DNA from 4 places in the Paradesulfitobacterium aromaticivorans genome. Region 4 is predicted to be linked to each of the others. Evidence: riboswitches for the same ligand, from Rfam matches in the RefSeq annotation. Region 4 holds a riboswitch; each other region holds the start of a gene.
The links. A riboswitch is a leader RNA that binds a small molecule or an ion and turns the genes downstream of it on or off. The one in region 4 is predicted to bind cobalamin.
Positions count from the first base shown of each region.

Region 1: another riboswitch for cobalamin. It lies ahead of cobT (nicotinate-nucleotide--dimethylbenzimidazole phosphoribosyltransferase); the one in region 4 lies ahead of cbiE (precorrin-6y C5,15-methyltransferase (decarboxylating) subunit CbiE).
Region 2: another riboswitch for cobalamin. It lies ahead of thiC (phosphomethylpyrimidine synthase ThiC); the one in region 4 lies ahead of cbiE (precorrin-6y C5,15-methyltransferase (decarboxylating) subunit CbiE).
Region 3: another riboswitch for cobalamin. It lies ahead of ACYQ2N_RS11940 (hypothetical protein); the one in region 4 lies ahead of cbiE (precorrin-6y C5,15-methyltransferase (decarboxylating) subunit CbiE).

Region 1 covers NZ_BAAHYT010000011.1:732,774-738,368, forward strand. Annotated here, with positions in the region: gene hisC (histidinol-phosphate transaminase) at 1-576, shown strand, start outside; partial or broken gene ACYQ2N_RS20365 (adenosylcobinamide-GDP ribazoletransferase) at 731-1,360, opposite strand; gene cobU (bifunctional adenosylcobinamide kinase/adenosylcobinamide-phosphate guanylyltransferase) at 1,463-2,074, opposite strand; partial or broken gene cobT (nicotinate-nucleotide--dimethylbenzimidazole phosphoribosyltransferase) at 2,083-3,158, opposite strand; cobalamin riboswitch at 3,262-3,450, opposite strand; gene ACYQ2N_RS20380 (Nramp family divalent metal transporter) at 3,548-4,828, opposite strand; gene ACYQ2N_RS20385 (pyridoxamine 5'-phosphate oxidase family protein) at 5,089-5,400, shown strand.
Region 2 covers NZ_BAAHYT010000009.1:97,653-103,247, forward strand. Annotated here, with positions in the region: gene cobS (adenosylcobinamide-GDP ribazoletransferase) at 1-534, opposite strand, end outside; gene bzaB (B12 lower ligand biosynthesis ThiC-like protein BzaB) at 595-1,872, opposite strand; gene thiC (phosphomethylpyrimidine synthase ThiC) at 1,955-3,253, opposite strand; cobalamin riboswitch at 3,351-3,521, opposite strand; gene ACYQ2N_RS05010 (hypothetical protein) at 3,548-4,291, opposite strand; gene ACYQ2N_RS05015 (hypothetical protein) at 4,288-5,022, opposite strand; gene ACYQ2N_RS05020 (ATP-binding cassette domain-containing protein) at 5,003-5,595, opposite strand, start outside.
Region 3 covers NZ_BAAHYT010000010.1:1,266,573-1,272,167, forward strand. Annotated here, with positions in the region: gene ald (alanine dehydrogenase) at 1-791, opposite strand, end outside; gene ACYQ2N_RS11925 (response regulator) at 988-2,034, shown strand; gene ACYQ2N_RS11930 (4Fe-4S binding protein) at 2,000-2,173, opposite strand; gene ACYQ2N_RS11935 (FmdE family protein) at 2,977-3,222, shown strand; cobalamin riboswitch at 3,454-3,636, shown strand; gene ACYQ2N_RS11940 (hypothetical protein) at 3,813-4,100, shown strand; gene nrdD (anaerobic ribonucleoside-triphosphate reductase) at 4,184-4,837, shown strand; gene ACYQ2N_RS11950 (hypothetical protein) at 4,818-4,964, shown strand; gene ACYQ2N_RS11955 (hypothetical protein) at 5,209-5,394, shown strand; gene ACYQ2N_RS11960 (HD domain-containing protein) at 5,534-5,595, opposite strand, start outside.
Region 4 covers NZ_BAAHYT010000011.1:874,098-879,692, reverse strand. Annotated here, with positions in the region: gene ACYQ2N_RS21005 (sigma 54-interacting transcriptional regulator) at 1-111, opposite strand, end outside; gene ACYQ2N_RS21000 (DoxX family protein) at 690-1,241, shown strand; gene cbiD (cobalt-precorrin-5B (C(1))-methyltransferase CbiD) at 1,481-2,641, shown strand; cobalamin riboswitch at 2,794-2,973, shown strand; gene cbiE (precorrin-6y C5,15-methyltransferase (decarboxylating) subunit CbiE) at 3,064-4,293, shown strand; gene cobI (precorrin-2 C(20)-methyltransferase) at 4,290-4,988, shown strand; gene cobM (precorrin-4 C(11)-methyltransferase) at 4,985-5,595, shown strand, end outside.

The DNA.
Region 1 (5,595 bases), 140 kb from region 4:
CTGAGAGATTTTATGGAGCGCGTGCCTGAGAATGTCCTCGTTATTTATGATGAAGCCTACGGGGAATATATTGATGACCCCAGCTACCCCAAAGGTATTGACTGGGTTAAAGCGGGAAAGAATGTGATTGTCCTTAGGACTTTCTCGAAGGCCTATTCCCTGGCAGGGTTGAGAGTGGGCTATGCCTTGGCCACGAGTGAACTGGCCGGGTATGTGGCCCGCGTGCGCCAGGTCTTTAATGTGGATAGTGTAGCCCAGGCAGCAGCTGTGGCTGCCCTTAATGATCCTGAATATATCAGGCATTCCCTCGCCAGCAACAAAGCAGGCAGGGAATATCTGTACCGGGCTTTGGCGGAAATGGGGCTTGAGTATGTGCCCACCCAGGCCAACTTTATCTTGGTTAATGTTAAAGAGGATTCGAACAAGGTGTTTCAGGAATTGATGAAGCTAGGAGTAATCGTCAGACCAGCCAGTATTTTCGGGCTCCCCGAATTTCTGCGCGTAAGCATCGGCACTTTGGAGCAAAACCAGAAGTTTATCCGCGCTCTAAGCCAGCTCGTGTCCGGGGTCGTGTGATTAAGAAATAGCATCTGGTAATTCTGCAAGTTGCATTGCGCTTCAGCGGCTGCGTTCACGATGCTCCTCTGCTCGGACGGTTCGCTAAGCAAATGCAACTTGCAGATTTTCATCCTTCGAATGGTGCCGCGTCAGCGGAACAGGGGTCTGTTAATTAGAGGAAAGGCACAGTTACAATAAGCACGACAACTTCGGTAATCTCGATGGTAGCCCCATAGATGTCTCCGGTCAATCCTCCCAAAAGGCGGGCGACCCGCCAGGAGAAGAGCGTGACAAAAAGGAGAGCGGTAAGAACAGCGCTTACTCCTGCCAGACCGAAAAACCAGAAGACCAAGGCGGTGATGGCGACTCCTTCCAAGATGAAAAAAAGCCAGCGCGAAGATTCATGAAACCCTTTGCCCAGGCCTTGACTGCGGGCGTATGGGAAGTGGATCACAGCAATGAGGAAAGCCCAGCGTGCCAGTAAAGGTGGCAGGATTAAAATACTGTAAGAGCTGGGACTAAAGCTAGCTAAAAGGGAGAATTTCAGGATTAAGAGGGCAGCAAGGGTGATGGAGGCGTGAGCCCCAACCCGGCTGTCCTTCATTATTTCCAGCATGCGTTCCCGCGTACGTGACGAAAGCAGGCCGTCCATGCTTTCCATAAACCCATCGAGGTGCAACCCTCCGGTCAGGATTATTTCCAGGGCCAGGAGGATAGCAGCGACTGCCAAAGGAGGGTACAATAACCCGACAAGAGTAGCTGTGCCCCAGAGTACCAATACCAGAAAGAGCCCGATCAGCGGATAATAACGCTGTGAACGCGCGAACTCCTCAGCTGTGACATCCTGCGCTGAGGGAGCGGGATTCTGGTCAGGAAAGTGAAGGCAATAAGAAGTGCACGCATTTTAACGCTCCCGTAACTCATCCAGAATTTTTTGACCTGGCCCTTTAACTTCCAAGGGGTAACCCGCGACCACTAAGTACACCGTATCAGCCGCCTGAGCTAGGATCTGATTGCTGCGTCCTGCCAAGTCTCGGTAGGCGCGCGCCAGAGGATTATCAGGCACTATCCCCAAGCCCACTTCATTCGTTACAAAAATTACTGTGGGTTTAATCCCCGAGGCTGCTGCGGCAGCCTCTCGCACTTTATTTAGAATTTCCTGTTCCGCCTGGAGGCTGGAATGTTTCAAGTTTTCCCCCATATTTCCCTCAGCCTGAAAAGAACTGTGCGCAAGTATCAAGTTTGAGAGCCAGAGTGTGACACAGTCAAGGAGAACTACCCCGTCCCGCTCTCTCAGGGTCAACAACACCTCAGTAATATTAAGCGGCTCTTCTATAAGTTCCCACTCTGGCGGGCGGGATTCTTTATGTTTGCGCACGCGGAAAGCCATTTCTTCGTCCCATATTTGGGCGGTCGCGATATACGTAACCTTCTGGCCGCTGTGGTCGGCCACGAGTTCAGCGAAGGTGCTCTTACCGCTGCGAGCACCGCCGGTTACGAGAATAAATTTGGACATAAGCGTAATCACCTACCTTGTTCACTGACTCCGGCATCGGCGGAGGTGGCCATTTCTTCCAAAATATGAATTGCTGCTTCCACAAGATAAATACTTAAAGCTGCTCCGGTTCCTTCCCCTAAGCGCATGTTCAAATTGAGCATCGGCTCCAATCCCATAATTTTTAAGGCCCTGAGGTGACCCGGTTCGACCGAGGAGTGCGAGGGGAGCATGTAACGGGTAGAATTCGGACTTAATTTGGCTGCAATGAGTCCTCCGGCAGTGGAAATGAACCCGTCCACTATGATCGCCGCCCGGCTGGCTGCGGCTTGTAGGACAGCCCCGGCAATGGCTGCAATCTCCAAGCCGCCAACCTTGGCCAAAACGTCAAGCGGGTCGCCAATGTCCGGCTTATTAACGGAGATTGCTTTCCTGATAACCTTAATCTTGCGGGCCAGTCCGCGATCGTCAACCCCTGTTCCTCTTCCTACAACTTGCTCGACCGGCAGACCGGTATATAAAGAGACAATGGCGGAGCTGGGAGTCGTGTTGCCGATGCCCATGTCCCCGGTGGTAAGGAGGTTGGCCCCGGCGTCAATTTGCTCTTTGGCAACGGCGGCTCCACCAGGATTGCTTTTATTGCCTCGGCGCGGGTCATGGCCGGGCCTTGAGCCATGTTCTTGGTTCCACTCATAACTCTACGGCTCATTAGTTCAGCAGGTTCGAGCGGGAAAGCTACGCCCACATCAGTGCAGATAACCTCCGCACCCGCCTGGCGTGAGAGGACATTTATAGCTGCACCGCCATTAAGGAAATTATACACCATTTGTGGGGTTACTTCCTGGGGAAAAGCGCTGACCCCTTCCGCTACGACGCCGTGATCTCCGGCCATCAGGAGGACGGCCTTTTTGTGGATCTGCGGTCGAGGGGTCTGCTGCATCCCTGCCAGTTGTTTGGCGATTTCCTCCAACTGACCAAGGCTTCCTTGCGGTTTCGTGAAGGAATCCAGGCGTGCTTGGGTTTGGGCCATTGCTTCTTCATCGAGTCCGGTGATCTTGTTAAGAAGGCTTTCTAATTCTTGTTCGAGTTGGGTAAGTGCTTGCATGTTTTTCTCCTCCTAAAATTAAATTTGACTAAAATAAAAAGTCCTAACCACATAGCTGTGGTCGGGACTTTGCCTTCATCTCCGCCGCTCCTCCACACAAGGGAAGACTTATTTGCTTGAGGCAGGTCAACTGGCTTTCGCTTCCTCACTTAACCGCGCCTTCCCAGCCCATCGGCCAGTGGCAGTCTGCGGCAGCTCAGCGTTTACAGTGGTGGGTCCGCGCCGGCCTATACTTGTAATATTCCGGACTTCCCTATTCTCCCCGAAGGGCACCTCAAACAAAGCGTGTAGTTAGTTTTGCTCATAGCATAGCACATGGGGGACTGGCTGACAAGATAAAGCCTAAGAAATATTTCATGTATCTAATTAGACCTGTATTGGAACCCTGCCTAAGAGGTGAAAGTTAAATAGACGAGGAGAGCGTTAAGACTGATGATCAGGGATACGATTACTCCGCCAATCACATTGGTGAGGCGGCGGTTTGCCAATTCCCCCATGATATCCTTGCGGCTGGTAATGAGAAGAAGGGGAATGATAGCCGCCGGAAGAGCAAAGCTTAGAGTTACCTGGCTTATAATTAGGATTTTCATGGGGTTAAATCCGAGGGCAAGTAAGACCAGGGCAGGAATCATCGTGATAGTACGCCGAACATTGATTGGGAGGTCAAGGCCGATAAACCCTTTCATCATACATTCTCCGGCCATAGCCCCCACAGTAGAAGATGAGAGGCCTGAAGCAAGGAGGGCGAGGCCGAAAGCACCGCTCGAAAGGTTTCCGAGCAGGGGAGTCAGGGAGCGGTGCGCATCTTCGATCGAATCCACAGGCAATCCTTTGGAGTAAAACACGGACGCTGCAACGATTACCATGGCTGCATTAACCAGAAAGGCAATATTCATAGCGATGACGATATCCAGACGTTCCATTCGGAAATGCTTACGTGCTTCCTCAAGTTCATCGCTTTGACGGCGTGCTTTAACCAATTCCGAATGGAGAAAGATAACATGAGGCATGACGGTGGCTCCGAGCATTCCGACCGCAACGAGCACGCTCTCCGGACCTAAGCTGGGCACAAGGGTGTGGTATGCGATTTCCGTCCAGGCTGGTTTGGCCAGGAGCATTTCAATCATATAGGATATTCCGATCACTGCAACTAAGGTTACCACAATTCTTTCCACTACATGCTGGCCAAAACGCTGCAAATACACTATAACAAAGGTAACGCCGATTGTCAGGAGCCCGGCAACAAGTAGAGGAATGTTAAACAGAAGGTAAAACCCAAGTGTGGCACCCAGGAATTCAGCCATATATGTTGCAATTGCCGCCAGGAGCATGACTGTCCAGAGCAGCAAATTAACTGGTTTGCTGAATACCCGCCCACAATGGGTAGCCAAATCAACCCCGGTCACAATCCCTAATTTTGCAGAGAGAGTCTGCAAAAAAATTGCCATGAGGTTGCTCCAAAGTACAACCCAGATGAGGGTATAGTTAAAATTTGAACCTCCGCTTATGTTCGTCGCGAAATTACCGGGATCGATGTACGCAACACTGACGATGAATGCCGGGCCGAGGTAACGTGCCAGAGTTTTTAACTTAGCAGCCGGTTTTTCTCGTTCTAGTTTAAGTGGTACGGCCACATTCTGTACTAAGAAGGGACTCATGCCTTCGTTCATGCAGTTCCCTCCTCTATAGTTAATGCTATCATCTATAACCACCGCCTCTTTCCATTTGCTTTAGCAAATCTCTTATCTAAACTATGGAATTAAGCCAGCGGAGGTGTGGCCTTTAGTTATGGAAAGTTATGGGGAAGTATAATTAGTGATAGAGGTGCATTTATAAAAAACTATTGATGTAAAATTAAGACTGTTAAGAAAATTACGCTAGAACTTTGTCTCACCATGTTTTATAATAAGGGCAAGGAGGCGAAGAGGAGATGAACATACCCCAAGAAATTCAGGAGTTAATTCCCCAGGTGCCTTTTGTGCCGCTGGTGACGGCATCACAGGAAGGAAATCCGCATTTAATCGTGGTGGGAAAAGTGAAAGAAGTTCGGGCTGAAGATACTTTAGTTTTCGGGATTTACAAGATGGAAAACACGCAGAAAAACCTGCAGCAGACCGGGAAGATGCAGGCTGTAATATGTTCTCTAAAAGGAGGCCCTAAAGGGTACCGCTTAATCGGAACAGCGGCAGCTGAGGGGAAAGAGGTTCTCCTAAAAGTAGAAGAGATTGAGTCCTTATTATAGTGTTATCACTCTTGAAAATAGCATATTTTTATTAACATGGCCTGTAGTGAATAATTCTCTTCATAGTCTATAACCTAAAAAAAGGCCGTAGCTACTGGCTGCGGTTTTTGTGTGTTTATAAATCAAGTTGTTAACTGCGATGAAACTGTCGATTTGTTAAAAGATCTCACGCGCTTTGTGATTTCAGTGGATTTT
Region 2 (5,595 bases), on a different contig from region 4:
AGCCCAAACCAGTTCCCGTGCTCTGACATGTTCCGTAAAACTTCCAGTACCCCCGCCGGTACGGGCATAGGGATATAGGGTTGCACCGTACACCTGGGCCCAGCGGCCAAGAGCCAGAACCAAAACTAATGCCCATCCCTTAGATGCCAGGGGCAATTGACCCAAGAGCACGAACTTGGCCAATATTGCGAGCGTTCCGGCTATTACTCCGTGGGAGCCAACCCGGCTGTCCTTCATGATGGCTAAAATGCCTTCGAGCGGCCTGCCGCTGAACAGGCCGTCGGCACTGTCCATCAAGGCATCCCCGTGCAGGTTCCCGGTGATGATCACTAGGAACGCAATGGTTATCAGGTCGACAGTGGCGGCAGTGAAAACATAGGACAGTAAAGTGTGAATACCTCCCGCAATTGCCCCCAGCAGCAACCCAACGAGCGGGAAATAAGCCATAGCCCGGGCCAGGTCCTTTTCTTCAATGGGACCGCGAACCGTTATCGGTATTTTGGTGAGAAATTGGATGGCAAGTAAGAATTCCAAGGCGCATGTCTCCTAACTTAGATTAGGCCTGTCCGCTTCAATAGTAATTAGGGAAGGAAGTTATGCAATCCCGTAATATTTAGCCGCCACCTGGGCGGCGCAATCCGGTCCGCATACAGCACACTGGTGGTCATCCCCGGCCGCCAGAGCGGATTTTGTCTTTTCCGGATCGACGGAAGCATTGATTTGGCTGTCAATATCAAGGGCTACCCTGGCCCGCGCCATTTGCATATCTTGCTCCCAGGCGTGTTTGTTTCCCCGGGCGAGATCTGCGGCATGGGCAGCAATCCGGGCGGCGATAACCCCTTCTTTTACATCCTCTTCCGTTGGTAATCCCAAATGCTCGGCCGGAGTGACATAGCACAGGAAGTCGGCCCCGGCTGCACCGGCGATCGCCCCGCCGATGGCAGACGTGATATGGTCATATCCCGGTGCCACATCCGTAGACAGTGTGCCTAAAATAAAGTACGGCGCACCATTGCATAAACGTTTCTGAAGTTGAATGGTTGCCTCGACGTGGTGCATGGGCACGTGTCCCGGTCCTTCCACCATGATCTGAACCCCGGCTGCCTGGGTCCTGGCAACTAACTCCCCGGCAACGATAAGTCCCTGAACTTGAGCCGCATCCAACGAGTCAGCGGTAGAACCAGGACGAATGGCATCTCCCAGGCTTAAGGTGACATCGTATTTTTTCAGGATCTCCAGTAAGCGGTCAAACTGTTCGTACAGGGGGTTTTCCTTGTTGTTATGGAGCATCCAGGCAGTAAGAAATGAACCGCCGCGGCTGACCACATCGGTGACACGTCCGCTTCCCTGCAGCCGTTTAAGAACATCAAAGTTATAAGCGCTATGAATGGCCATGAAGTCAACGCCGTCCGCAGCTTGTTTCTCAATCGTCTCAAACATATCCTCTGCCGTCATGGCGACAATGCTGCCCCGTTTTTCAATAGCTTCAATTGTGGCCTGGTAAATAGGTACACTGCCAACAGCAATGTTGGCTTTTTCCAGGCTCAGACGCCTCATGCCGTCAATATTCCCTCCGGTGCTTAAATCCATAAGAGCATCACATCCTGCCTCTTCAACAAAGGCCAGTTTTCTCTCTTCCATGGACAGATCCTCACGGTTGCTGGAGGTGCCAATCAACGCATTGACTTTGATGCGCAGACCTTGTCCGATGCCACAGTAATTAAAATCTCTCCGGTTAATATTTCGGGGAATGACGATCCTGCCGGAGGCCACTCCCTCCCGGATAAAATTGACGTCAACATTTTCCCGTTTAGCGACCGCTTCCATTTCCGGAGTAATTTTACCCGCCCGGGCTGCTAATACCTGCGTCATTAATATCACCCTTTCCTATAATTGATGTTCGAAACGATATTTCCCGGTGACTATAAGTGCCACGCTAGAGCTATGGGAGTTATTAGCAAGTTACTTTGGATGTCCCTAAATATTGTGACACGATGTCCATGGCGCAGTACTTACCGCACATGGCGCAGCCGGCCACGGTATCATCACTCCTGGTCTTTCTCATATACCCGGCGCGTTCAGGATCTATGGCCAAATCAATCTGTTTTTTCCAATCCAAAGCTTTCCTGGCCCGGGAAAGCTCCAGATCCCACTCTGCCGCCCCGGGTAAACCTTTAGCTAAGTCGGCGGCATGGGCAGCGATCCGGGCAGCTACCACGCCTTCATGAACTTGATTAACATCAGGAAGACCGATGTGTTCGGCAGGCGTGACATAGCATAAGAACTCAGCCCCGGCCCAGGCGCTGATTGCACCCCCTATGGCTGCACTAATGTGGTCGTAACCGGCAGCAATATCCGTGACTACCGGTCCGAACACAAAGTAGGGAGCCCCTTTGCACAGGCTCTTTTGCAGGGTCACAGTCGCTTTTAACTGGTTCAAAGGAACGTGACCCGGTCCTTTGACCATGACTTGAACACCCGCTTCCCTGGCCCGCCTTACCAGTTCACCAATAACCACCAACTCCTGAACTTGAGCGCCGTCCAGGGAATCAGCCAAACAGCCCGGCCGCATCCCGTCGGCAATGCTGACTGTTACGTCATACTTGCGGGCAATTTCCAGAACTCGGTCGTAGTATTCATACAGTGGGTTTTCCTGCCGGTTATGTAACATCCAGCCGATTAAATGCGAGCCTCCGTAACTTACCAGAGGATCAAGCCTCTTTTCCTGTTTGGCCCGTTCCACAATGCTCATGGTCGTACCACAGTGCAGGGCCAGGAAGTCCACACCGTCGGCGGCCTGCCGTTCAATGACCTCGAATAATTCTTCAACTTCCATTTTTACGGATGTACCATACTTTTGGGCAGTTTCAGCCACCGCTTGGTAATAAGGCAGTGTTCCCACCGGCATACTTGCAGCTGCCAAACTTTCCTTGCGCATAGCATCAATATCTCCGCTTACGCTCAAATCCATGATCGCATCCGTTCCAGCTCCTACGGCCGCTTTAATCTTGGCAAGTTCACCATCCATACTTCCTTTGCTGCCGTACAAACCAATGCTGGCGCTGACTTTGGTTCTAAGACCTTTGCCAATGCCTGTTGGAATCATGTTTGGGTGCTGTGTGTTCCGAGGTATGACAATGGTCCCTTCAGCGACTCCTTGTCTTACCAATTCAGGAGCAACCCCTTCCCGGGCAGCTACCTGTTCCATTTCGGGTGTGATTATGCCTGTTAAGGCACGGCTTAATTGAGTCATAACAATCTCCTCCTCTTGTTGTAAAATAAAAAATCCACACCAAAACAAGGGCGTGGATTTTACCTTCATCCTCACCTAACCGGCCTTACCTTCGAGGCGGTATAGATCATTACAGGCAGGTCTCCTGGCTCAGGCTCATCGCTTACTCGCCCCTTCCCCCTAGTGGAGTGGTTATGGCGACAGCTTACCTTTACAGTGGCGGGTCCGTCCGGGAATTTCACCCAGTTCCCTATTCTCCCATGCGGGCACCTGTAACATTTGAAATATTATATTGCTAATTAGATTTTAACTAACTTAGTCCCGTTGGTCAAGTACCATTTGGACATTAGCCGCTCCACTGTCAATTTCCAAACTTTTAGGAACAAGAAGATATATGACCTTCCACCCAACATTCACCGAAGCCGACATGCCTTGGATTGTTTGATTAACCTGTTTGAATTGATTGATTGTAAAGTCTGCATTAAAGCGGCTGAATTCCAGTTGCTGCTGACTTGGGGCTTGAACCGATAACATCCCATTCTGCACAGAAATAATTGGGGGTAAAACCAAGTTCGTAAAATTCATACCCCCAGCCACATGGGGTGCGACATAGGTACTCACTTCGATTTCACTGTCATCGACGTCTTTTCTGGCGATGAGAATTTGATAACCCATGGTCGGCGCTTCCTTCAAAGTCAGTTTGTTCGTATCCACTTTGAATTTTTGACTGCTGTTTTTATAAACCCCTGGCAGTTGATCGAGATTTCCTTCAGGAGGAAAGCGATAATCATATACACCAGTCATATCGCCTTCCGTTCTTGCATCTGCTAAGTTTTTACCTTCACTAACTTGCATGAATCCTTGGTCCGGCAGCAGATAGTAAATAGGGACGAGTACAATGAGCAACGCAAGGTATAACCCCGCGAACCGCGCATTATTTCTCCAGGTCGTAAAATAGTTCACACGGGGTCTAATTGCCTTCACCAGCAAGAGGCCAAACCCAAAAATGATTAGCAATAACAAAGGCAGAAGAACAATATTTCTTGGCATGACATTCATTGTCTGACCTCCATTCTGTTCGAAAGAAGAATACTCATTCCAAAAAGAATGATGGATGCGCTCAGGATTTTGAGCGTAAAAAATAATAATAAATGTTCTGATGTGAAAAAGTTAAAGATCGCTATCAAGGAATCGGTATAAGATCTTAATAATCCGATCAATACTGCCGGGATAAGGATAACAAAAACCTTATGAACCTCTATTATCACCCTGATTAAATACCCGCTAGCGGCAAGGAGGATCAGATAGAGACTGGTGACGAAAGCCCCAAGCAATAGATCGGCAGGGACTGTCAAAAATCCGTCACGCATGAACATGGCTCTATCAAGCGTAAAATACATGATCATCCGCTGCAGCACACCCATCAGGGTTGAGCTAATGCCCGCCCAGACAGCGCACGTGATTAAAAAGCCGATATTTGATAGGTTACTTGAGATTCGATTCGCGACCAGAGAAAATTCCATATCTTTATACTGTTTGGTGGTTAATGAGCCGGCAATTACAATAATCCAAGCAAAGGAAAAAAAGATTATGATATTGGCGGAATACGTTTTAACCGACACGGATAATCCATCTGTGCCAGAGCCCACACTTCCATTGGGACCCAGGGAGAAAAGCAAGGCAACAATCTGCGTAATGATTAGCCCATACACTAAACCCGAATAGCCCTTCAGCTTGAAAAGATACTGCTTCAACGTAAGCGAGCGCAGGTTAATCTCGTTTAAAGACATCATCGATCCCTCCCTTGGTTTTTCCAGTCAGATAAATGCAGAGGTCATTAATCGTTACCGATACGGATTCGATTCCGCTTTGTCTTGCTCTTTCATAATCTCCCGGGGCTAAATCCCGTTTTATCACGACATATAAGCTGCCTGGCGCAAATTCCTCTTTATAGATGATTTCCCGGCCTTCAATAAAACGAAGCACCGCCTGAGCATTTCCTCTAAGGCCTATTGCAAATTCCTTCATCTCAATCAGCGGGAGCTGTAAACGCTTTCTTCCCTGATCAAGCAAGAGAACGTCTTCAAGAATTCCCTCTAGCTCTCCTAACAAATGGCTTGAAAGGATTACTGTGCGTGGGTGTTCGATGTAATCTTTGAGCAGCGCCCGGTAAAAGTCCTTTCTGACTGCGGAATCCATTCCCGTTGTCGGCTCGTCAAACAGAGTCAGAGCACACCGGGAGGCGATGCCGATTATGGTATTGAAAGTACTCTTACTCCCCTTGGATAAGCGGCTGTGGCGTTGTTGCGGATTCAAGGAAAAATAGTCGAACAAGCCTTGTGCCAGTCGGCTATCCCAATTCT
Region 3 (5,595 bases), on a different contig from region 4:
ATAACTGAACCTGGCTTCATGGCTTTAACCATTTCCTCCGTCACAATTTTGGGGGCCTTGGCACCGGGAATAAGAACCGCTCCTACCAACAAATCGGCCTCCGCAACGGCTTGCTTAATATTGTAACTGTTGGACATTAATGTTTTAATCCGAGAACCGAATATGTCATCCAGATACCCGAGACGGGCAATGCTGACATCCAGGATAGTGACATCGGCTCCCATGCCTATAGCCATCTTGGCTGCGTTGGTACCGACAACACCTCCGCCGACAATGGTAACTTTGGCAGGGGAAACGCCGGGAACTCCGCCTAATAAGATACCTTTACCGCCATGTGGTTTTTCAAGGAACTGAGCACCAATTTGAATTGACATACGACCAGCCACTTCACTCATAGGTGTGAGCAGCGGCAGACTACGGTCAGAGGGTTGGACGGTTTCGTACGCAATGCCTACAACTTTTTTCTTAAGCAGAGCGGCTGTCAATAAAGGCTCCGGAGCCAGGTGGAGATAGGTAAACAGCAATTGACCGTCTTTAAATAGTTCATATTCTGCCGGTTGAGGCTCCTTTACTTTCATGATCATATCGGCACGCGCAAAAACTTCCGACGGAGCAGCCAGGATTTCAGCGCCAACTGCCATGTATTCTTCATTACTAATCCCACTTCCAACACCGGCATTATTTTCAATGACAACTTTGTGACCGGCCTTGCAAAATGCCTCGACCCCGGCTGGAGTCAGCGCGACACGATTTTCATTGTTTTTGATTTCTTTCGGTACCCCGATAATCATTTTGGGTTATCTCCTTTCGATTAATGAGATAATTGTTATCTTAATTATCTCATAATCAAACGAAGATGCCAGCCAGTATGTTGCGCAATGATAGCAGAATGTTGTCAGATTTATAACTAGCCCTATTAAAGTTTTTACCACGAGTATTAAATTTTTGTTGTCGAATCAATAAGGCTTGGGTGGTGGGATTCATTACATGGTGTACAAAGTATTGCTAGTCGATGACGAGGAATTAGAGCGTAAGGTTTTACACTTTACATTACAGAATGAGAACCTGCCTATTCATATCTTAGGGGAAGCAGCCAACGGACGAGAAGCCTTGGAGCAAGTTCATACCATTCGTCCCGATTTGATAATCATGGATATCAAGATGCCCGGAATTAATGGAATAGAGGCAACTAAGCAAATTAAGGCGGCTTACCCAGCTACCGAAGTAATTATTTTAACCGCTTACAACGAGTTTTCCTATTCTCAGCAGGCCATTAAAGCGCAAGCTTCAGACTATTTGCTCAAACCGGTTATGCCACAACAACTGATTAGAGCCGTAAAAGAGGCATTAGACAGGCTTGCGCAAAAAGACTTTCAACCTGGTCCGGCCATAGATTTAGCAAGCCTTGAGGAACAAGTAAAAGCAGGAAACCTAGAGGATGCTAAGCGAGAATTATCTTATGTCCTTCAACTTCTTGCCAGTAAAGAGCTAAATCCTTCGGCTAGTGTAATACATTCCTTCGGCATACGGCTTATGGTCATCATTGTACATGCTTCTCTTTCTGCAGGTGCTGATTCCACCGAAGTAACAGCTTTAGAAAATAACATGGTCCGGGAGTTATCCCATATGTCGTCGGTTGAGGGACTAAGGTGTTGGGGAGAAGCTATTTTAGACCAATGTATCGCCCTATTGGTTAAGAATCGGTTGTGTGGTGATCAGGTCCTGTTGCGTCAAGCTCTGGATTATATTAAAAGCAATCATGCGAATAAGATTACACTTGATCAAGTAGCAGCTCACGTGCACCTCAGTCCTGCTTATTTAAGCCGTCTATTCAATAAGAAGACGGGTAGAGTATTTACGGAATATTTGACCCAAGTGCGGCTGGAAAAGGCGAAACAACGCTTGAGAATCCCACTTGAGACAATCGAGCAAATTGCGGCAGCAACCGGTTTTAGCTCCAGTAGTTACTTTTCGGCGGTATTTAAAAAGTATGAAGGTATTACTCCTTCCCAATATCGATCCAACCAAAAATAATAAAAGCAGGACCGGCAACCGAATCAAAACCACGGTGCAGCATGTCATAAATGCTAAAAGTCAGTAGATCACGGCAGACGGTGACGCAGCGCCGGCAGCGAATACATTTGCTCGGTTCCCGGACAAGGGAAGGGGACAAATCATCAACGGCAAAAGCTCCTCTTTCTCCTTCCCATTAAAAATCTGTCCCAAAGAGTTTTTTCCCCATTAGACCTTAGAATCTCAAGTGTGCGCTCTTGTTCCATCTTGACCTCCGCCAGATCATCATTCACCTTTAAGTTTGACCGAATCCACGAAAATTATCCGGATTGCAGATGAAAACTAACCAGCCCAAAAGCTGAGTCTATGATCATCCTCCCGTAACATATTCAGAAGGGCTAGGAACTCGGGGCTTATCCCTGACACGCAAGAATTAAGGCACTGCCAAAACTAAAGAAAAAACATAGAAAATTTTTATTGTGTTAGCAGGAAAACGGAAATGAATGAAGAATATAATTAATTATGAAGAAATAAATGATGAAAAATAAGGCCATGGAGGTCTTGACCAGGTACGGTAGCTCCATGGTTTTTTTCTGTGGAGCGGAGCCATCTGGTTGACCACCTTTTGGGCATAGCTCATGAGCATCAAGGATAAGGATAACCGATCGAAATACGTTGTATTAATTGGGCAATAGGCAATGCAAAATAGGAAAATCGTTTAATGGGACCATGGAGGTCTTTCAGCGGCACGATGGCGCTGGATGATGCCATGGTTTTTTCAATAGGTATTACCTTTTCTTAGTTTATTAGATCGGCATGGATCTAATAATATACAACCTCCTCTTTGCCGCCTGTCGTAGCAGGTCAGGCCGAGGCCGGGGTGCGGCAGGCGGCTATTTTTTTAACTTGGAGACTTCTTCTGGCACGTGGTTAAAGGAAAGTATTTTAATGAGGTGAATGATGATGGAGAAAGACATACTGGTTAAGGATGATTGGCAAAGCTGTGTTGACTTTCATGGGCATATCTGTCCTGGTTTGGCAATCAAGGCTGTGCAGATTGGGATGAGGGAATTAAGAGAGTGGTGTGCGCAACAAGGGGTGGACATAGGCGAGGTTGTGGCGATCGTTCAGAATGATGCTTGCGGAGTATCCGGTCCGCCTTGCCCAATCGTCGGCAGGGTCTTCAGTTCCGGATGGGCCAGCATATAGGGCTTTCCCGTCGACGCTTGCTGGCCAGGGGGGAGTTCCTGGCGGTGTTGGGGAATAACGTGGCTGGTAAGTCGTACGTTTCCCAACGTTATGAAAGCAGCCGTTTAACCGTGTTTAAGTCAGGATAGGGCAAATGGAGAACCGGCCCGTGGTCCTACCCTTATAAAGGCAACAAAACGGAGCATTCACCTTGACAGGCTAGTTCTTATCTGCTAGCCTATTCATGAAAAACATCATACACGTAGAACGAGTATACTTTCTTAAGGGAAAGTATTGAAAAGGGAAGTCAGCAAATCTGACGCGGTCCCGCCACTGTGATAGTGAGCGGCCTTACAGGATGTCACTGGGAAACCGGGAAGACGTAAGGCGGCGATGAACTTAAGCCAGGAGACCTGCTCGCTTTAAAGCCACACAGGAACCTACGGAGGATAGGGGGAATGTAGCGATGCCTGGTAACCGGAAGATATTATCTGGCTAGCCGGACGAGTTAAACCCTTTACAGGAATTCTGTAAAGGGTTTTTGTTATGGGCTATCAGTATGGATCGTTGATCGGTATGGTCGTTGGAGTTAGAAGAAAGGATGAAGAAAAATGGTGGCATACGTCAAATCGTTGCGCCGTGTGCGGGAAGAAGTTTTAGGCCAACTTGCGACCGATCGGGAGCATCGTGTCAAGTGGTTGGTACAGCTTATGGATATCGACGATGAGCTTGAAGAGCTTGAGGGGCACGACAAGATCAGAATCATAGAAAAGGTTAAAGGTAGTGCAAGAATTGAAGAAATTCAGAAGCCTCAAAAGCCTAAACAGCGGGGAAGGATGAAGTCAGGGCGTACGCGGGGCGTTGTTTTTATCCTGTCGCCTGGGGAAAAACGGGCTTAGTTCAGGATTTTCACGGTCTGGCAACCGATGCAGGAAAAAGAGTCAGGCATGCCAACCGTAGTCATGATGGCGAACAAAGTATCATGTCTGTGGACTGGATCATGTGCGGAAAGGAAGAGGAGATATGGCTGTTTTCCAGGAAATCCGTAAAAGGGACGGCAGGGTGGTACTCGCACCTGCGCACAGCCTTGGGGCAGCTGGCAAATCTCTTTTATACCCTTCAGGAGGAAGCTGCCGGTGCTCAGGCTGTTTCGTCGTTCGATACGTATCTTGCGCCCTTCGTTCGCAGGGACAATTTGTCCTATACAGAGGTAAAGCAGGCTGTTCAGGAATTCGTTTTTGATGAGCCTTATTATACCAATTCAACCCAACTGCCGGTCGGCTATACAGTGGATATTTTTGAGGCGCTCGAATTGCAGGAGGCACTGCAGACAGAATATACGGGTGGCACGGTCTTCTTTCTGGGCGAACAAATCGATGACCCGAATACCGTCAAAGACTTATTGCAGAAAGTCTTTGCCCGCTATCGCCTTCCTTATTTTATGGTAACGCCGACTTTTTCCGTTTGTGAGGCTCACGGATATATTAGCGGGGAGCACTATCATTGTCCTATCTGCGGTGGGATGACAGAGGTGTGGAGCCGGATCGTGGGGTATTTCCGACCAGTTCAGAACTGGAACAAGTGTAAGCGCGCAGAATTTCAGGAGAGGCAGGAATTTGTTTATGCTGCCTGCTGAATCTGAAGATACCTTAGCGGGAGTGCATCCGGTTTATCGAACGATGCCGGCTTTCGATAAAGTTGCCCTGCAAATGAAGAACTCTGAATTTTGTCCCTTGAATGAAGGAGATGACACAAATTCCTGAGATATCGAGATTTTACGGGATTATCATCACAATGTATTATGATGAGCATAATCCTCCCCCCTCCCCATTTCCATGCAACATATAATGGTATAGAGACTATTTTTGATATCAATGAAGGAGCGTTTACAAAGGGGATGTTGCACATGAGACCTAAAATTTATGGAGTTTTACCGAAAGAGGATTATACTGTTTACGTATATTTTTTGACGATGGAAAAATTAAACTTTATGACGTAAAACCCTTAATTGATAAGGGAGGTATTTTTATAAAATTGAAGAATAGGAATTTTTTCCTTAATGCGTGTACGGTTATGAATGGAACCCTTGCATGGGACGTATCTGGACATAGAGATACCAGTGATTGTAATGATATATGCCCAGATACTATCTATACTACGGCTAAAGATATTTCTAAAGAAAACATTGCTTGAGATCATCACCGAGGAGAATGTCAGGAATTATTTTGGCAACGACGTCGGGATTCTGCCGGTACCCTATATGAATGAAGAGATTAAGGCGTTTGTCATGTTGGATATCAATCAGTATTGTTCCAATGCCGCTCTGCTGCAGTCAGAAAGAGCTGAGTTTAACAATTTCGTAACTTTGCCGGGCATGGTCACGCATGATGGCCA
Region 4 (5,595 bases):
ATTAACTTGAGTGAGTAAATTCTCGGCGAATTTATTCACCTGGATGACATTGTCGTCCGAATCTATCCGAATCAAGGCGTAAGGGAAACTGTCTAAAAGCTCTTTTTCCATAAATTCGCTCCTTCCTGAAAGAGAGCGGGCTAGTCTAATGTTAACTAAAACCGAGTTAACACCTAGGTTTAGTTAACACATTCATTAATAAGTTTTATGTTAACATAAAGTATACGGTTTCAGCAATTAAATTACAACTTGTTACATTAGTATTATTAGGCTTGCGCGCATTTAATACCACGGTAGCTTAAGTGAAACTTGGAACGAGAGTATATGTACAATAGTTAACGATGTTAACAGGGATATGTGAAAGTTAACACTATGTCATGTAGTAAAACCCTAATAATAGTGGGTTTTAGAGATGGCACGGTTTTTGCTATTAATTTATCTTAGTACTTCCATACTGGAAAATACAAAAGGTGCTCGTTATCCACCTTATTGTATGCCAGTGTAAATGATATCCGGGTTGCTTGAGCTTGCACTAGTAATTTTTATAACAATAGAGCAACCAGATATCAAAAAAATATTACGAGGGGGGGATAATTTAAGAAACCTAAGTTATTCAGTCATCAGGCTTATCACGTGTCTTTATTTTAACTAAAGTTTCAAAATAATATTAATAAGGAGGTTTTGTATTTATGACTGCTTATTTTGATGCAGTAAAAGCAGAATTAAAGGATTGGAAAGCGGCCCTTCTAGTAATTATCTTCACAGTAGCAAGACTGATTTATGGATGGTCATGGGTTGAAGCTGGATTTCACAAGTTAGCATGGTTTAGTGATGGTAAACTCAATTCAGCTGGACTGATTAAAGGGCTAATTGCGAATTTAGCAGGTGAAAAAGTTACTAAGTTTGATCCACTTGGTATTAACAAAGCATTTGCTTGGATCGCGGACAATATCTTTTTAACTATGCCAGGGTTGACTGATACCCTAGTCGTTATTTTGGAAATTTTAGTTGGGGTAGTAATGATTCTAGGGTTTAGAGTATTCTGGGCTGCTTTAATTGCCTTCTTTATGAATGTTCAGTTTATGGCTGCCGGATCATTTAATAACTTCGGTTATATTTGGACGAACTTAGCAATGTTAAAATTTGCAAAATATGCTGAGCTTATTGGAATAGATGGATTCCTTAGATTTAAAAAAAGTAAGCAATTATTACAGACCGGGGATAAGCAGCAAACTGTATAGTTTCCTTTAACTAATTAAATTTTTGACATAGAAAAGCCTTAGAAATGAACTATCTAAGGCTTTTCTTATATTTCTGCCGGGTTTTTTTCTTCGTCCGTGATTTTCGGTTCGACAATGTTTTCCTTCACATAAGGTTCCTTAAGGAAGGATTCTTCGCAAATACAGAGAATAAAAGGATGATGGTTAATGAACAATAGGACCAGATTTCTTGAAAATCCAAGGTAATGGGAAGGATAAACATGACAGCAAAAGATCGGCATCAATGGCGCGAGGGATATACCACCGGGAGCAGCGCAGCGGCAGCGACTAAAGCAGCATGCCTGCAGCTTCAAAGCATCCTCAGCCAAAATCTTAAGAACGCTCCGGGTACAGGAACACTCATCACTCACGTTAGTATTCCTTTACCAAACATGGCGCGCCTAACGATTCCTATTCACACGTGCCAAGGGGATGGCGTTAAAGCGCATGCGTCCGTACTTAAAGACGGCGGCGATGATCCGGATGTAACCAATGGCCTTGAAATTAAGTCGGAAGTTAAGTTCTTATCCCCACACGGACCGGTTCACATCACAGGCGGTCACGGAGTTGGAACTGTGACCAAAAAAGGATTAGCGCTGCCTGTGGGAACAAGTGCGATTAATCCGACACCGCGCCTGATGATAGAACAAGCAGTACGCGAAGTTTTTCCCACGGAAGAACTTGAAGTGGTAATCGAGGTGCCACAAGGGGAAAAAATTGCACAGCACACTCTCAATCCACGCCTAGGCATTGTGGGCGGGATCTCCATCCTTGGAACCACCGGGATCGTGAGGCCTATGTCGGAAGAAGCATTCAAATCTTCGATTCTGCCGGAGATAGATCAGGCAGTTGCTTACGGTTACCGGACAGTGGTGCTTACTCCTGGGAATTATGGGTTCCGAACGGCAGTCGAAAAGATGCAAGTTCAGCCTGAAGCGGTTATTCAGATGAGTAATTTTGTCGGCTATATTCTGGAGGAAGCTGCCTACCGGGGGATCAAACAGGTATTATTACTAGGGCATGTCGGCAAACTAATTAAGATTGCGGGTGGGATTTTTCATACCCACAACCGAGTAGCTGATGCCCGTTCTGAAATCTTACTCGCGCATAGTGCGCTGGCCGGGATCAAGCAATCTGTCTTGAGTGAACTCGTTCAAATCCCTACAGTTGAGGGAGCAGTTAAAGAACTTTTGTTGCTTGGACATCAGGGATTAGTACATAAACTGGCTGCCTTGGCCAGTTCCAGAGCGCAGGCATTTGTGCATCAGGAAATGACTGTTGGTACGGTCTTAACCCTGCTTGATGGCACGTTTGTGGGCTGGGATGAGGAAGCACGAAAGGTTGCTGCCGCTGAGAAGTGGACGTGGCCTTCTGGAACGTGAGTGATTAAATTTATTTAACGAAGCAGGATTTTAGTCTTAGATCACGAATAGTAATATACTGCATCTAATTTTGATAGACTGTATTCCATCTGTTGCGAACATTCAACGGTTGTTGGCAGATGTAATATGGATTACGGCAGTTAATTAAATTCTTAGAATAATTTTCTTAAGGTCCCTCACTGAGAGGGGTAATAGGGAAGCCGGTGTAAATCCGGCGCGGTCCCGCCACTGTGAACAGGGAGTTTCCCCAAAACGGCCACTGGCGCAAGCTGGGAAGGATGGGGAAAACGATGATCTGAAGCCAGGAGACCTACCTTAAGATATTTCCACAGACCTACGCGTGATAGGTGATGTGTCACTCAACCATTGCGAGCCGGTCTAGGCTCTTTTTATTTTTAAAATATTCCAAGGAGATTAAACTTATGATTTACGTAATTGGAACCGGCCCGGGAACAGCGGAGTGGGTAGCACCGGCGATTAAACAGACCGTTGCGCGTTGTGATGTTTTAGTAGGAAGTGAGCGCCTGCAGGTGTTATTCCCGGAGTTTAGCAGAGAGCGGCATCTTCTCTCCTCAAATCTTGGGCAAACCTATAACAGGATTGCTGATTTGCTGGCACAAAGCTTAACGATCGGGGTGCTTGTTTCCGGAGACCCAGGGTTTTACAGCATCTTGTCCGGATTAAAACGCGAATTCCCCGCTGCAGAGATTGCTGTTCTCCCGGGGATTAGTTCCCTGCAACTGGCTTTTGCTAAGGCAGGTCTGCCTTGGCAGGAAGCCTCCTTCTGCAGTGTACATGGGAGAGACCTTAACACTTTGCCCCGAGTAATTTCCAGTCCGTTAGCGGTACTAACCGGGGGGGCGAATACTCCTCAGAAAGTTGCGCAGTTGCTTTTAGACAGAGGGCAAGATCCTGAGATAGCTGTCGGCAATGCCCTTGGCTATGCGGATGAAGTCTGGGAGCTTACTCGCGCCAGCGCACTTGCTGTGTCAGAACAAGCACTGGATAACGCGATTCTCATCATATTTCCCACCGGAGATTTGGAGCGGAATCAGCAGGAACGCGCAAGTAGACAATTTTTTATGGGTATTTCTGATGATGAGTTCATTCGGGATCATGTGCCCATGACCAAAGCGGAAGTGCGCGTACAAGTCTTAGCTAAGGCCCATATATCCCTTGCAGATAGTGTAGTGGATGTGGGAGCAGGTACCGGAAGTATAAGTATAGAAGCTGCCTTGCTCGCTCAGCGTGGTATGGTTTATGCCGTGGAAAACAACTCTACGGCCCAAGAATTGATCCAGCGCAACTGTGAGCACTTTCAGGTATCAAACGTAGTTCTGGTTCCCGAAAGTGCACCGGAAGCCTTTACCCAAATCCCTGCAGTCAATGTTTGCATTATCGGCGGCAGCAAAGGGCATTTGCGGGAGATTATAACGCAGGTTCCACTGATAGCTGGTGGCAGGCTGGTGATGACCGCCGTTACTTTGGAAAATGCGGCTGAAGGGCTTGCTCTTTTGCAGGAACATAATTATTGTGAGATTGAAGCGATATCCCTGCAGGTGGTACGCTGGCAGGAAGCGGGTGATCTTCATATGGCTAATTCATTAAATCAGGTTTTTATCATTTCCGCAACGAAAGGTGGCAAAGCATGAATAAGGGTAAATTTTACGGAGTAGGTGTGGGACCGGGTGATCCCCGTCTTTTAACATTGCGGGCAGTGGAGGTATTGCAGTCCGTAGATATCGTAGCGATTCCTAAATCGCGTCATGACCGGGAAAGTGTAGCCTGGGAGATCGCGCGCAGGCATTACCGCACGCAGACGGAACTTCTGGAACTAGAAATGCCGATGACATCAGACCAGGAAGTATTGCAGGAAGCATGGCAGACCGGTGCCCAGGCAATCTTATCCCGGCTTAACTCAGGTTTGGATGTAGCTTTTATCACGATTGGTGATCCGTCGTTATACAGCACTTACAGTTATTTGCTTACTTACCTGAGTCCTCATCTCTCTCCTGAGCAAATTGAAACGGTTCCGGGAATAAGCGCGATGTCAGCGGCTGCCGCCCGTATCAATGTGCCCTTGGCACTGGGAGACGAACCACTCCTTGTTTTGCCGGGAACGGATGACATCGGGCGCTTTCTTGATCTGCCCAATCTGGTGATCTTAAAACTTTCCCGCAATCTACCGGATGTTGCACAGTCGCTTACCGGTTCTGAGCACGAAGCGGTATTATTCACGAGAATCGGACAAGATGGAGAAGAAATTCGTGCGCTTAAAGAGTTATCCGAAACGGAGAAAGTCGATTATTTGAGCCTGTTGTTAATAAAGATGGGGGGAAAACAATGAAGGGAGAAGTTATTTTTGTCGGTGCAGGTCCGGGCGATCCAGAACTGATTACAGTCAAGGGACTGAAGGCTTTGGAGAAGGCTGACCGGGTAATATTTGCCGGTTCTTTAGTTAACCCTGAACTGCTGCATAAATGTAAAGCTAACACTTCAATTCATGATAGTGCCAATCTTACACTGGAAGAGGTTCTTAAACTCATGCAGGAAGGAGTGCAACGAGGGGAATGTGTGGTTCGTTTACACACCGGGGATCCCTCTGTGTATGGGGCAATACAAGAACAAATAGATGCTCTTATTGGGCTTAATATCTCATATGCGATAATTCCGGGAGTTAGTTCTGTTTTTGCTGCGGCAGCCGCGGTTAAACGGGAGTTTACTTTGCCTGAAGTCAGTCAAACCCTTATTCTGACCCGGATGGCCGGGAGAACTCCAGTCCCGGACAAAGAGAACCTTTCAGCCCTGGCTCAACACCAGGCGAGTATGGCCATTTTTTTAAGTGTGCAGGACATTGGGTCGGTTGTTCAGGAATTGCTCACCGGCTATACACCGTCCACTCCGATTGCAGTGGTGTATAAAGCAAGCTGGCCTGAAGAACGGGTGATTTTTGG